DNA from 2 places in the Geobacillus sp. E263 genome. Region 2 is predicted to be linked to the other one. Evidence: riboswitches for the same ligand, from Rfam matches in the RefSeq annotation. Region 2 holds a riboswitch; the other holds the start of a gene.
What was found. A riboswitch is a leader RNA that binds a small molecule or an ion and turns the genes downstream of it on or off. The one in region 2 is predicted to bind thiamine pyrophosphate.
Positions count from the first base shown of each region.

Region 1: linked by a shared signal. The riboswitch ahead of thiM (hydroxyethylthiazole kinase) and the one ahead of tenA (thiaminase II) in region 2 are both predicted to bind thiamine pyrophosphate.

Region 1 is NZ_CP041632.1:1,476,480-1,482,426, forward strand. It holds gene FNL97_RS07680 (DUF6044 family protein) at 1-946, shown strand, start outside; gene FNL97_RS07685 (glycosyltransferase family 2 protein) at 959-1,990, shown strand; TPP riboswitch at 2,051-2,162, shown strand; gene thiM (hydroxyethylthiazole kinase) at 2,224-3,033, shown strand; gene thiD (bifunctional hydroxymethylpyrimidine kinase/phosphomethylpyrimidine kinase) at 3,048-3,851, shown strand; gene thiE (thiamine phosphate synthase) at 3,863-4,522, shown strand; gene FNL97_RS07705 (acyltransferase family protein) at 4,561-5,556, opposite strand; gene FNL97_RS07710 (hypothetical protein) at 5,656-5,838, shown strand; gene FNL97_RS07715 (H-type small acid-soluble spore protein) at 5,838-5,947, shown strand, end outside.
Region 2 is NZ_CP041632.1:2,804,630-2,810,576, reverse strand. It holds gene FNL97_RS14390 (class I SAM-dependent rRNA methyltransferase) at 1-782, opposite strand, end outside; gene FNL97_RS14385 (YbjQ family protein) at 939-1,253, shown strand; TPP riboswitch at 1,327-1,434, shown strand; gene tenA (thiaminase II) at 1,543-2,241, shown strand; gene FNL97_RS14375 (ECF transporter S component) at 2,225-2,815, shown strand; gene FNL97_RS14370 (ABC transporter ATP-binding protein) at 2,836-4,287, shown strand; gene FNL97_RS14365 (energy-coupling factor transporter transmembrane component T family protein) at 4,301-5,083, shown strand; gene tenI (thiazole tautomerase TenI) at 5,100-5,708, shown strand; gene thiO (glycine oxidase ThiO) at 5,752-5,947, shown strand, end outside.

The sequences.
Region 1 (5,947 bases), 1.3 Mb from region 2:
CCGTGATGAATATTTTCATGCCCGCTTGCCGCTTTGGCGTGTCATACGTCTAATTTTTAAAAACTATATTCTCGGCCATACACATGTGATGACGGTACACGGACTGATTATTTTGCCGGTGACGTTAGTGGCGTTGTATATCGTTTGGAAGAAAAAGTTATGGAAGCGGGAAAAGCTATTTGTATTTTTACACGTATTGAATTTTGCGCTGTCGACGTGGTACGCGTTTTGGTTTTATAAAGGCTGGGTCCCGTTAACAGAACGTTTTGATCTTCTGGATAAATTTAATTTTGCCCGCTATCACTTTTTGCGGCCGATGGTCATTTACGTGCTGTTTGCCATTTCCCTTAAAATTTTATGGCAGCAAGGCCATTCATGGAAAAAGGCATGTTTTGCAGCGCTTGCCGCTCAGTTAGTCGTTCTCACTGCTTTTAACGAGGAAATTGCGCATCGCAATAAGCCGTCGTTTCGCGAGTTTTATGCGGAAAAGCAATTCAAAGAAATAAAAGAGCACATCGGACTGCCGGTTCACAAATATCGTGTCGCCAGCATCGGCATTCATCCGGCGATTGCGCAATATAACGGATTTTACACGCTCGATACGTACAACAATTTTTATCCGCTCTCTTATAAACATCAGTTCCGCCAAATCATTGCCAACGAACTCGCAAAAAACAAAAAGCTGCGCGAGTACTTCGATGAATGGGGCGGACGCTGCTATATTTTTGTCGATGAGCTGGGCAAACATTATATGTTTAAAAAGAATTCCAAGCGAACGATTAAACATTTAGAGCTCAATACCGATGTGTTTTATCAAATGGGCGGCCGTTATATTTTCTCGGCATTGCCGATTGAAAACGCAAAACAAAATCAGCTGACGCTTGAAAAAGTGTTTCATTCCAAAGAATCGGCATGGACGATTTATTTGTACAAGGTGATACCGTAAGGAGGGGTTAACATGAACGAACCAATGCTTACGATTGTTGTGCCGTGTTATAACGAAGAGGAAGTATTGCCGGAAACGATTCGCCAGCTCCGCAATCTTCGGGAGGAGCTGATTGCCGAGCGCCTTGTTTCTCCTGAAAGCACGTTATTATTTGTCGATGACGGAAGCGGCGATGTGACATGGGACATTATTTATAAAGCAAGCTTGCGTTATCCGGAAGTAAAAGGAGTGAAACTTGCGCGCAATGCGGGGCATCAAAACGCGCTGTTAGCGGGGCTGTTTGCTGCGAAAACGCGTTCTGATTGCATCGTTTCGATCGATGCGGATTTGCAAGATGATATTTCCGTCATTCGCGATTTTGTCCAAAAGTTTCATGAAGGATATGAAATTGTGTATGGGGTGCGCAATAAGCGCGATACGGATACGTTTTTTAAACGCCATACTGCTCAATGGTTTTATAAACTGATGAGAGCAATGGGAGTCGATCTCGTTTATAACCATGCCGATTATCGGTTAATGAGCCGGCGGGCGGTAGAGGAACTCGAACGGTTCGAGGAAGTGAATTTGTTTTTGCGCGGAATTGTGCCGCTGCTAGGGTTTCGCTCCACAACCATCTATTATGATCGGAAAGAGCGGTTTGCAGGAAAAACGAAGTATCCGCTCAAAAAAATGATCGCGTTTGCCCTTGATGGGATCACTTCGTTTAGTATTACGCCGATTCGCATTATTTCGCTCATTGGGTTTGTTTCCTTTTTCGTCAGCTTATTGTTTGGAGTATATTTTCTTCTTTTAAAATTTACCGGCCATACGCAAACAGGCTGGACATCGCTCATTACATCCATTTGGTTTCTCGGCGGCTTGCAGCTTATTGCGTTTGGGTTGATCGGAGAATATATTGGGAAAATTTATAAAGAAACAAAACGGCGCCCCCGATACATTGTCGATCTTGATTTATTTAATTTGCCGATGCCGCAGCCGTGGCACCAATCTCCTTCACTAAGTGAAGGATCAACGATGCCGGAAATTTCAAAACACCGTTCATAATGTGATATTTTTACTTGCAATATGTGAAAAGAAGGAGTAGACTCTTTTGTGAAAAACTATATATTGTTTTGCGGGAGCTTGCGGAAGCAGGCTGAGAGTACGGCTAATTCCGCCGTTGACCGTTCGAACCTGTTTGGGTAATGCCAGCGCAGGGAAAGTGACTGTGGGATCCGTATACACTTTGCTTGCGCGCAAAGTGTTTTTTTATTTCGCAAAAAGGGAGAGGATGGGAAATGAACAACCAGGAAGCGATAAACGCATTGCAAATGGTTAGACAAGCCAATCCGCTTGTACATAACATTACGAATGTTGTTGTAACGAATTTTACGGCAAACGGACTGCTTGCGTTAGGTGCTTCACCGGTCATGGCGTATGCGAAAGAGGAAGTTGCGGATATGGCAAAAATTGCGGGGGCGCTTGTCTTAAATATCGGAACATTAAATCCAACAGAAGTGGAAGCGATGATCATTGCCGGAAAAGCGGCAAACGAAGCTGGCGTTCCTGTTATTTTCGATCCGGTTGGCGCCGGGGCGACGCCGTATCGCACGGAGACGGCGCGAAACATTGCGAGCGCGGTCCAACTGTCTGTCATTCGCGGCAATGCGGCGGAAATCGCGAATACTATCGGCGAATCGTGGACCATTAAAGGCGTTGATGCGGGAGAAGGCAGCGGGGATGTCGTATCGCTTGCGAAAAAAGCGGCTGAGCAGCTGAAAACAGTAGTCGCCATTACAGGAAAAGAGGATGTTGTAACAGATGGAAATACGACGTATATCATTCGTAACGGACACCCGTTGTTAACGAAAGTGACCGGAACTGGCTGCTTATTGACATCTGTTATTGGCGCATTTGCGGCTGTAGAGCGGGATGTGCTAAAAGCGGCGGCGGCGGCGCTTGTCATCTATGGAGTTGCCGCGGAAATCGCTGCGAAAAATGCAGGAGACGAAGGACCGGGCAGCTTTCAAATCGCCTTTTTGGACGCGCTTTTCCGCGTAGGAGCGGATGAGATCAGCCGATACGGCCGCATTGAACAAGGAGAATGAAGGGAGAGGAAATAATGGTATATAAAGCGTTAACAATAGCCGGTTCTGACAGCGGCGGCGGTGCTGGGATTCAAGCGGATTTAAAGACGTTTCAAGAATTGCGTGTATTTGGGATGTCCGCATTAACAGCGGTAACGGCGCAAAATACACTCGGTGTCCAAGGAGTGTATCCATTGCCGCCGGAAGCGGTCGCACAACAAATTGAATCCGTCGGAACCGATTTAGGAGCGGATGCGGTAAAAACGGGGATGCTGTTTAGTGCAGAAATTATTGAAGTGGTTGCTTCGAAAGTAAAGCAATTTGGTTGGGACCGTCTCATCGTCGACCCGGTCATGATTGCCAAAGGCGGCGCTCCGCTATTGCAAGAAGAGGCAGTAAGCGCATTAAAAACGCATTTGCTTCCGATTTCGATGGTGGTTACTCCGAACATTCCGGAAGCGGAAGCATTAACCGGCCAGACGATTCGAACGATTGAGGACCGTAAGGAGGCGGCGAAACGTCTGCATGAACTAGGAGTGAAATACGTTGTGATCAAAGGCGGACATGACGATGATGGAGAAGAAACGGTCGATGTATTATATGACGGAAGTGAATTTTTCTATTTCACAAGCAAGCGAATCGATACAAAACATACGCATGGAACAGGATGCACGTTTGCCGCGGCGATAACGGCAGAACTCGCAAAAGGAAAAACAGTGCAAGAAGCAGTGCAGACAGCGAAATCGTTTATTCAAGCCGCCATTAGTCATGAATTAGGCATCGGCCACGGTCACGGCCCGACCAATCATTGGGCGTACCGGGAGAAACAAGCGCGGTAGGTGAGTGGAAAGTGGCCCGAATTGCAAGCGAAGCAATGAGAGAACGATTGAAAGTATATTTTATTATGGGAAGTACAAATTGTAAAAAACAGCCATTAGAAGTATTAACAGAAGCGATTGATGGCGGAATTACGCTGTTTCAATTTCGCGAAAAAGGGAGCGGTGCGCTTGTCGGTGAACAAAAATACGAGTTCGCCAGACAGCTGCAAAATATTTGCAAAAAGCGCGGCATACCGTTTATCGTCAATGACGATGTCGAACTAGCGTTAGCTCTTGATGCCGATGGGGTGCATATCGGACAGGATGATGAAGATGCGCGCATCGTCCGCGAAAAAATCGGCGATAAAATTCTTGGAGTGTCGGCACATAATTTGAAAGAAGCGCAAGCGGCGATCGCTGCTGGCGCCGATTATATCGGAGTTGGACCAATTTATCCAACGAAATCGAAAGAGGATGCGAAGAAAGCGCAAGGCCCTGAGATTATTCGCTTTCTTCGTGGTCAAGGAGTCGATATTCCGCTTGTGGCCATTGGAGGCATTACCGCGGAAAATGCCGGTGAAGTGATGAACGCCGGAGCGGACGGTGTTTCCGTCATTAGCGCGATTGCTTCGGCTGCATCTCCATTTATGGCAACGAAGCAGCTCGTTCAAGCGGTGTTCAACAACAAATAAAGGTGCCACGAATGTCGGGGCACCTTCTTTTTTGCCATTTAAGAAACAGCCTGTTTCTTTTTTGGGAATCGCCATTCCAAAAGTGGGCGCATAATGCGTACAATCGGTTTGCTTCCAAGAACAAGCACAACGATGACGGACAATCCTAGTAATAGCGGGTAACCGTGAATGCTCATAATAAAATCTGGAAGTTTTGTTTCATGCAAGTATTTTAAAATAAACCCGTGCAAAATATAAATATAAAATGTTCTTGCGCCTAACACCGAGAAAGAAAAACGATGGTTTGGAATAAGCGAGAGAAAACTGACCATCATCAGAGTGCTTGCGCCATAAATAACCAGGCGCACGAAAACTCCTTTTTCCTCTGGTACGCCGAGCGTATCGTATGATTTGGAACCGTATAGCCATTCTTGCGGCAAATCAGGAAATCCGAAATGAATCATGATAAACATCCCGACTAGTGCAAATAGTGAAAATAAACGTACGCGCCATGTAAATAATCGTTCAATATTCTTTTTTTGAAGGAAAAATCCTAATAAAAAGAATGGGAAAAACGTAAACGTACGCGATATACTTAGCCATTTCTCTGCTTCGATCATGCCCGCTCCTACTCCTAAGAGAAGGGCAAGCAATAGTGAAACGTGTTTTGGGATTTTGGCAAAGATCCATAATAACAAATTCCAACTAAATAAGCTAATTAAAAACCATAGACTCCATTGGGGAGTGAGCAAATCGAATTCAATGGAATCTTTTTGATATAAAAAGTAATAGTAAACCGAATACAACAGTTGAAAAATAAGGTAGGGAAGCAATAATTTTTTTGTTATCTTTTTTAAATATCCTTGTTCATGAAATTTTTTAGCAAAATAACCTGAGATAAAAATAAACGCCGGCATGTGGAAAAAGAAAATCCAAATATATAAGCTATGCACCCATAGTACACTATCGATATACGGGCGGAGAAAATGACCGAACACGACGAGAAGCATCAGTGCGCATTTTGCATTGTCAAAGTAATAATCGCGTTCGCTCATTGTATCTTCCTCCCTTCTTATCTATACCAATTCGAATGATACTTCTTCTCTTTTGAGGGGTCAATAGTATATCAATTTTTGGAAAGGTGTGATAATTTGATGGTAGAACGCGAAACGACCGATATGACCCAGTTATTAGAAATAATCAACGCGAAAGGGGACGAAGGAGAACTTGAACAAATTGTGCACCTTGTATGTAATGACGAATTGTTTTGGAAAAGTCTACATTCATTAGCGGAAGATAGCGCCAAAGCGGACGAAGAAGGGAAGGAAAATTGGTAATGGAAGTCATACGTGCAAAGCAAATCGCAAAATCGGGAAAAATCGTGCCAGTCACATACGAAGGGCAGCAGGTAATGATTCAACACGTGGATGAAGAACGGGAAATGGC
Region 2 (5,947 bases):
GCGGCGTTGCGTTTTGCTGTTTCAATGGCGTGTTCGGAAATATCGACCGCAGTGACGTGTTTCGCACCATATAAGCACGCATTGAGCATAAACGAGCCAGTATGGGTAAAACAGTCGAGCACTGTTGTATCGCTGTTAATGAGCGGTTTAATCGCCGCTCGGTTTTGTCTTTGGTCGAAGAAAAATCCCGTCTTTTGCCCGTTTTCAATGTCGACGATATATTTGACGCCGTTTTCTTCAATCAGCACTTCCGTTTCCGACTGGCCATACCAAAAGCCTTTTTCTTGCTCTAGCCCTTCTAGCTCGCGGACATACACGTCATTGCGCAAATAAATCGCTTTTGGCTTAAATACTTCAAGCAAACCACGCAAAATCCAGTCTTTCCGTTTTTCCATCCCGAGGGAAAGAATCTGAACGACAAGCACGTCTTCGTATTTATCGACGATCAGCCCCGGTAAAAAGTCAGCTTCACCGTAAATAGCGCGGCATGAGCGAACGCCGGGAATCATTCGCTCACGATACTCCCATGCTTTGCGGATTCGGTCGACAAAAAATTGTTCATTTAGCTCTTCATCAGGATTTTGCGTCAAAACGCGCACAATGATTTGCGATTTCGGGTTAATATAGCCCTTTGCCAAAAAGTAGCGTTGATGATTATATACGTCCACAAAATCGCCTGGTTCAAAGTCTCCTTCAATATAATCGACTTCGCTTTGGAAAATCCATGGATGTCCTTGTTCCAGACGTTTTTTTCGCTTTCGTTTTAAAAATACGTTTGCCACGTTCTCCACTCCATTATGATATAGTCGTTTGCTTTTTCTATGATACAGAATTGCGGACAAAGACGCAACGCAGGCAAGTTTGTCGACATTTGGCAGGACTATTTTCTTCTAAACAGAATAACGATAAGCATAGATGAAAAGAAAAGAGGGATTGTGATGATTATCGCAACGACGGACTATGTACCAGGAAAACAAATAAAAGAGTATATCGGATTTGTACAAGGAAATACGGTACAGTCAAAACATATCGGCAAAGACATTATGGCTGGTCTGAAAACGATTGTCGGCGGAGAAATCAAGGCGTATACCGAAATGATGGACGAAGCGAGAAAAATTGCGATTGGACGCATGATAAACGAGGCGAAACGCCAAGGAGCAAATGCGGTAATCGGCGTAAGAGTCGCTACAGCGGCAATTATGGCGAATACGTCGGAAATCTTGGCATACGGTACAGCAGTCATCGTGGAATAGTAAAAAAAGGGTTGACAATGATATTTACCGTGATATGATAAATTTAAACAAGGGAAAATTTTTTATATTGGACGCAATCCACTAGGGGGGCCTTTAGAAAGGCTGAGATCAAAGTGTGCCTTTGAGACCCTTAGAACCTGATCTGGGTAATACCAGCGTAGGGAAGTGGAGTGGCGCAGTCGTGGGTTTTTCTGTGTTTTTTCGACGACTATGTGTGCAACACCACTTTCTTTACGCATCGTAAAGGAAGTGGTGTTTATTTTTTATAAAAAGAGGGGGAGAGATAAAGATGTCATTTGCGATGGAATTGCGGAAAAAGGCCGATCCGATCTGGCAGGCAAGCTTTCGCCATCCTTTTGTGAGAGAGTTAGGGGAAGGAACGCTAGACCTTACTCGTTTTCGCTATTATGTGATGCAAGATGAGTATTATTTGCACCATTTTGCGAGAGTTCAAGCAATTGGAGCGGCGAAGTCTCCAGATTTGAAGACAACCGCGCGCATGGCGTATCACGCCCAAAGCACATGTGAAGCGGAATTATCTTTGCATGAAACGTTTGCCGAGCTGCTTGGGATCACGGAAGAAGAAAAAGCGTCATTTATTCCGGCGCCGACCGCATACGCGTATACGTCGCATATGTACCGGGCTGCGTATGAAGGGCATTTAGGTGATGTGATTGCGGCGATTTTGCCGTGCTACTGGCTTTATTATGAGATTGGTGAGCGGCTAAAGGACTGCAAGCCGAAAGAGCCGATCTATCAGAAATGGATTGGAACATATAGCTCCGAATGGTTTCGCAGCTTAGTAGAAGAACAAATCGCCCGTTTGGATGCGATTGCGGAAGCAGTCACCGAATCCGATCGCAAACGGATGGAACAGCATTTTCTTATTAGCAGTGAATATGAATACGAATTTTGGGAGATGGCATATCGCTTAGAAACATGGCCATCAGCAAGAAAGGAGATCAAAGAACATGTCAGCAACAACTAAAGGATTGAAGCTTGTTGATATTTTAACGACAATCGTGATTTCTGTCGTTTTTGGGATCATTTATAAAATTTGGGGACCTTTCTACTACTTTGTCAAGCCATTTGGTTTCCATATCGATCAGTTGATTTACGGCATGTGGTTTATCGCCGCATCGGTGGCATATTTGCTGATCCGCAAGCCAGGTGTTGCGCTGTTAGCGGAAATTGCTGCTTCTTCTGGAGAATTTATTATGGGCTCAGAGTGGGGGCTAGAGGTGCTTATTTACGGAGTCGTTCAAGGGCTTTTGGCGGAAGTGGTGTTTGCCGCGTTCCGTTATAAACGGTTTGACGCATTGGTCGTGTCGTTAGGGGCGATTGGTGCGACGATTGGCTCGCTTGTGATGGATTTTTATAAAGGGTATATTGAATCGCTGGCTCCTTGGAACTTGGCATTATTCCTTATTGCCCGTTTTATTGGCGCAGTGGTGATTGCCGGTGTTTTTGCCGTTTCTTTAGTAAAAGCGTTAGAAAAAACTGGTGTGACGCAAATGTTGCGCCCGGCTTCGAAAGAAGATTACGATGCGCTTGATCGTTAAAAAAGGTGGCGTGTGAACCGATGAAACCGATAGCATCTGTTGAACGGCTGCGCTTGAAATTTCCTGGAAAAGATACATTGTTATTTAAAGATTTATCGATCACGTTTTACGAAGGAGAAAAAGTGTTGTTGCTCGGTCCATCCGGATGCGGAAAATCAACATTGTTGCAAGTGCTGTCGGGCTTGATTCCGCATTCGATCGATATTCCGATGAAAGCAGAGCGAGTGCAGCTTCCCAATAATTGGGGCTACGTCTTCCAAGATCCCGATTCGCAATTTTGCATGCCGTTTGTCGATGAAGAAATCGCCTTTGCGCTCGAAAATATCGGTGTGCCGCGCGAAGAGATGAAAGAGCGGATCGAGAAGCTGCTAGAGACAGTTGGTCTTTTTGTAGAGCCGCATACCGATATTCATACACTATCGGGAGGAATGAAGCAACGGCTCGCCCTTGCTTCCGTATTGGCGTTAGATCCAGATGTACTGTTTTTGGATGAACCAACGGCAATGATTGATGAAGAAGGAACGGAAGCGATTTGGCGGACGGTGAAACAAATTGCCCATGATAAAACGGTCATCATTGTCGAACATAAAATCGATCATATACTCGATTTTGTCGATCGGATTATTTTATTTAATGATAACGGCGAGATCATTGCTGATGATAAAGCGCAAACGGTGTTTTCCGATTACAAAGATATCATTGCTTCACAAGGAATTTGGTATCCGGGTGTATGGGATGAATATATAGCGAAGCGGCAACGCCAGCGAGTGAATGTTCGCCAAGAGGAAATTATCCGCCTTCGCGAGTTCCAAGGCTATCGCCTGCGCGATGTCAAAATACGCGTGGAAGAAGCGACCGTATGCGCAGGAGAATGGATTGCCATTACCGGCAAAAACGGCGCTGGGAAAAGTACGCTCTTGCACGCGCTGATGAAGCTCATTCGCACAGACGGGACGTATGAGTTATACGGAAAAGACAGCAAGCAGTTAAAACAGCTTCATCGTTTGATTGCATTTGTCTTCCAAAATCCGGAATTTCAGTTTGTTACTAATTCTGTACGAGAGGAGATTGCTTATTCGCTTCGTTTAGAAAAACGAGAAGAAGCGGAAATTACGGAAACGGTCGAACAATTTCTGCAGAGATTCCACCTTCGAAAACAGCAAAATCAGCATCCATACCAACTTTCCATGGGACAAAAGCGTCGTTTAAGTGTGGCTGCATCGATCGTAAGCGGACAGCAAATTTTCCTGCTCGATGAACCAACGTTTGGTCAAGATGCAAAAAATACGTTTGCGCTGCTTGAGTTATTGGAATCGTATCGCGAGCAAGGAGCAACGATTATGATGGTCACCCATGATGAGAACATTGTCAAATATTTTGCCACAAGAAGATGGGTGATTGAAGACGGGCAGCTGGTGAAAGATGAACGGATTTCTCCTCATCCATCCAAAGCGGCTGTGCTGTCCGTGTAGGGAGGTATAGATGATGAAATGGAACATTCATTATCGAGAAACATGGCTGCATCATACGAATCCGAGCTTAAAACTTATGGTGCTCATTTTGTTGTTTATCGTTGTTTTATTCGTACACAACCCAAATGTTTTAATCAATTTTTCGTTCGGTCTTCTCTTGTTATTTATGCTGTATACCGGCTATCCATGGAAGTTTTTGCTGCTATTGTTTTTGCCGTTTTTTCTTGTATTTGTGTCGACCGCGTCATCGATGATTTTGTTTGGTGAAGGTTCGACGACATGGTTTCGCTGGGGGCTTATCCATGTGACGGAAGAAAGCTTTTTGCGCGGAATGCATCTTGGATTTCGAGCGCTTTCGTTCGCGCTCCTTGGGCTTTTGTTTTCCCTAACGACAAGACCGGTCCGCTTATTTTATTCGCTGATGCAGCAGTTAAAATTAAAGCCAAAATACGCTTACAGCTTTTTAGCAGGCGTTCGCTTAATTCCGATTATGATCGAGGAATTTCAAACTGTAAGAAACGCGTTAAAAGTACGAGGGGTTGTCCATAACGGATTGTTCGAAAAAATGAAGCGGTATGCGATTCCGCTTTTATCACAAAGCATCCGCCGTGCCCAGCGCATCGCTGTTGCGATGGAAGCAAAGCGTTTTTCCAACAGCGCAGAGCGAACGTTTTATTATGAAATCGGGTTTAGCAAATATGATATTGTGCTTGTTGCTGTTTTTATCATAGTGACGGCAGCGGCTTATTACACAGGAGTTCATTATCCGTACATTCCGGTGGAAGATGTGCGGTAGAAAGCAAGGGATTAGAATGGAAAGACAACTTCATATCATTTCAACAGGAAAACAGTCTTTAGACCAGTTCGTTGCGATTTGCGCCCGCGTTCATCCATATGTAGACGCGATTCATGTGCGGGAAAAAATGAAAACAGCAAGGGAAATTTCCGAGTTTCTTACAGCGTTAATCAAGCAAGGAGTGCCGCCTAGAAAAATCATCGTGAACGACCGAATTGATGTGGCGGTGGTTTTTGGAGTAAAAGGAGTCCAGCTTGCGCACCATAGTTTGTCTGTGCGGAAAGTAAAACCTCATTTTCCTTCGTTGTCTATCGGTTGTTCGGTTCATTCGATCGCGGAAGCGATGGAAGCGGAAGAAAGCGGTGCTGATTATTGTATATACGGCCACGTTTTTGCTACTGGAAGCAAAGTAGGGGTACCGCCGCGCGGAATAGAATCATTGCGAAGTGTCGTCAATCACGTGAATATTCCTGTTATCGCGATTGGCGGCATCCATTCCAATAATGCAGAACAAGTACTGAAAGCTGGTGCGCACGGGATTGCCGTCATGTCAGCAGTATTTTTTGCTGAAGATCCTGTTGGCGAAGCAAAGAAACTTAAAAAAATTATAGAGAAAATGGCATGAACGAGGAAGAAATCGTTAGCAGAAAAGGGAAGAGGGGATTTAAATGGAACGTTATCATTATGACGTTGTGATTGTCGGCGGCGGAATTATTGGCGCTTCTATTGCTTTTCAGCTGGCGAAACGTCATTTTCGCGTCGGTGTGCTTGAAAAAGGGCGGATTGCGAGCCAATCATCAAGCGCGGCGGCAGGAATGCTTGGAGCGCAGTCTGAATTTTCCGAAGAGAGTCCGCTTATTCCTC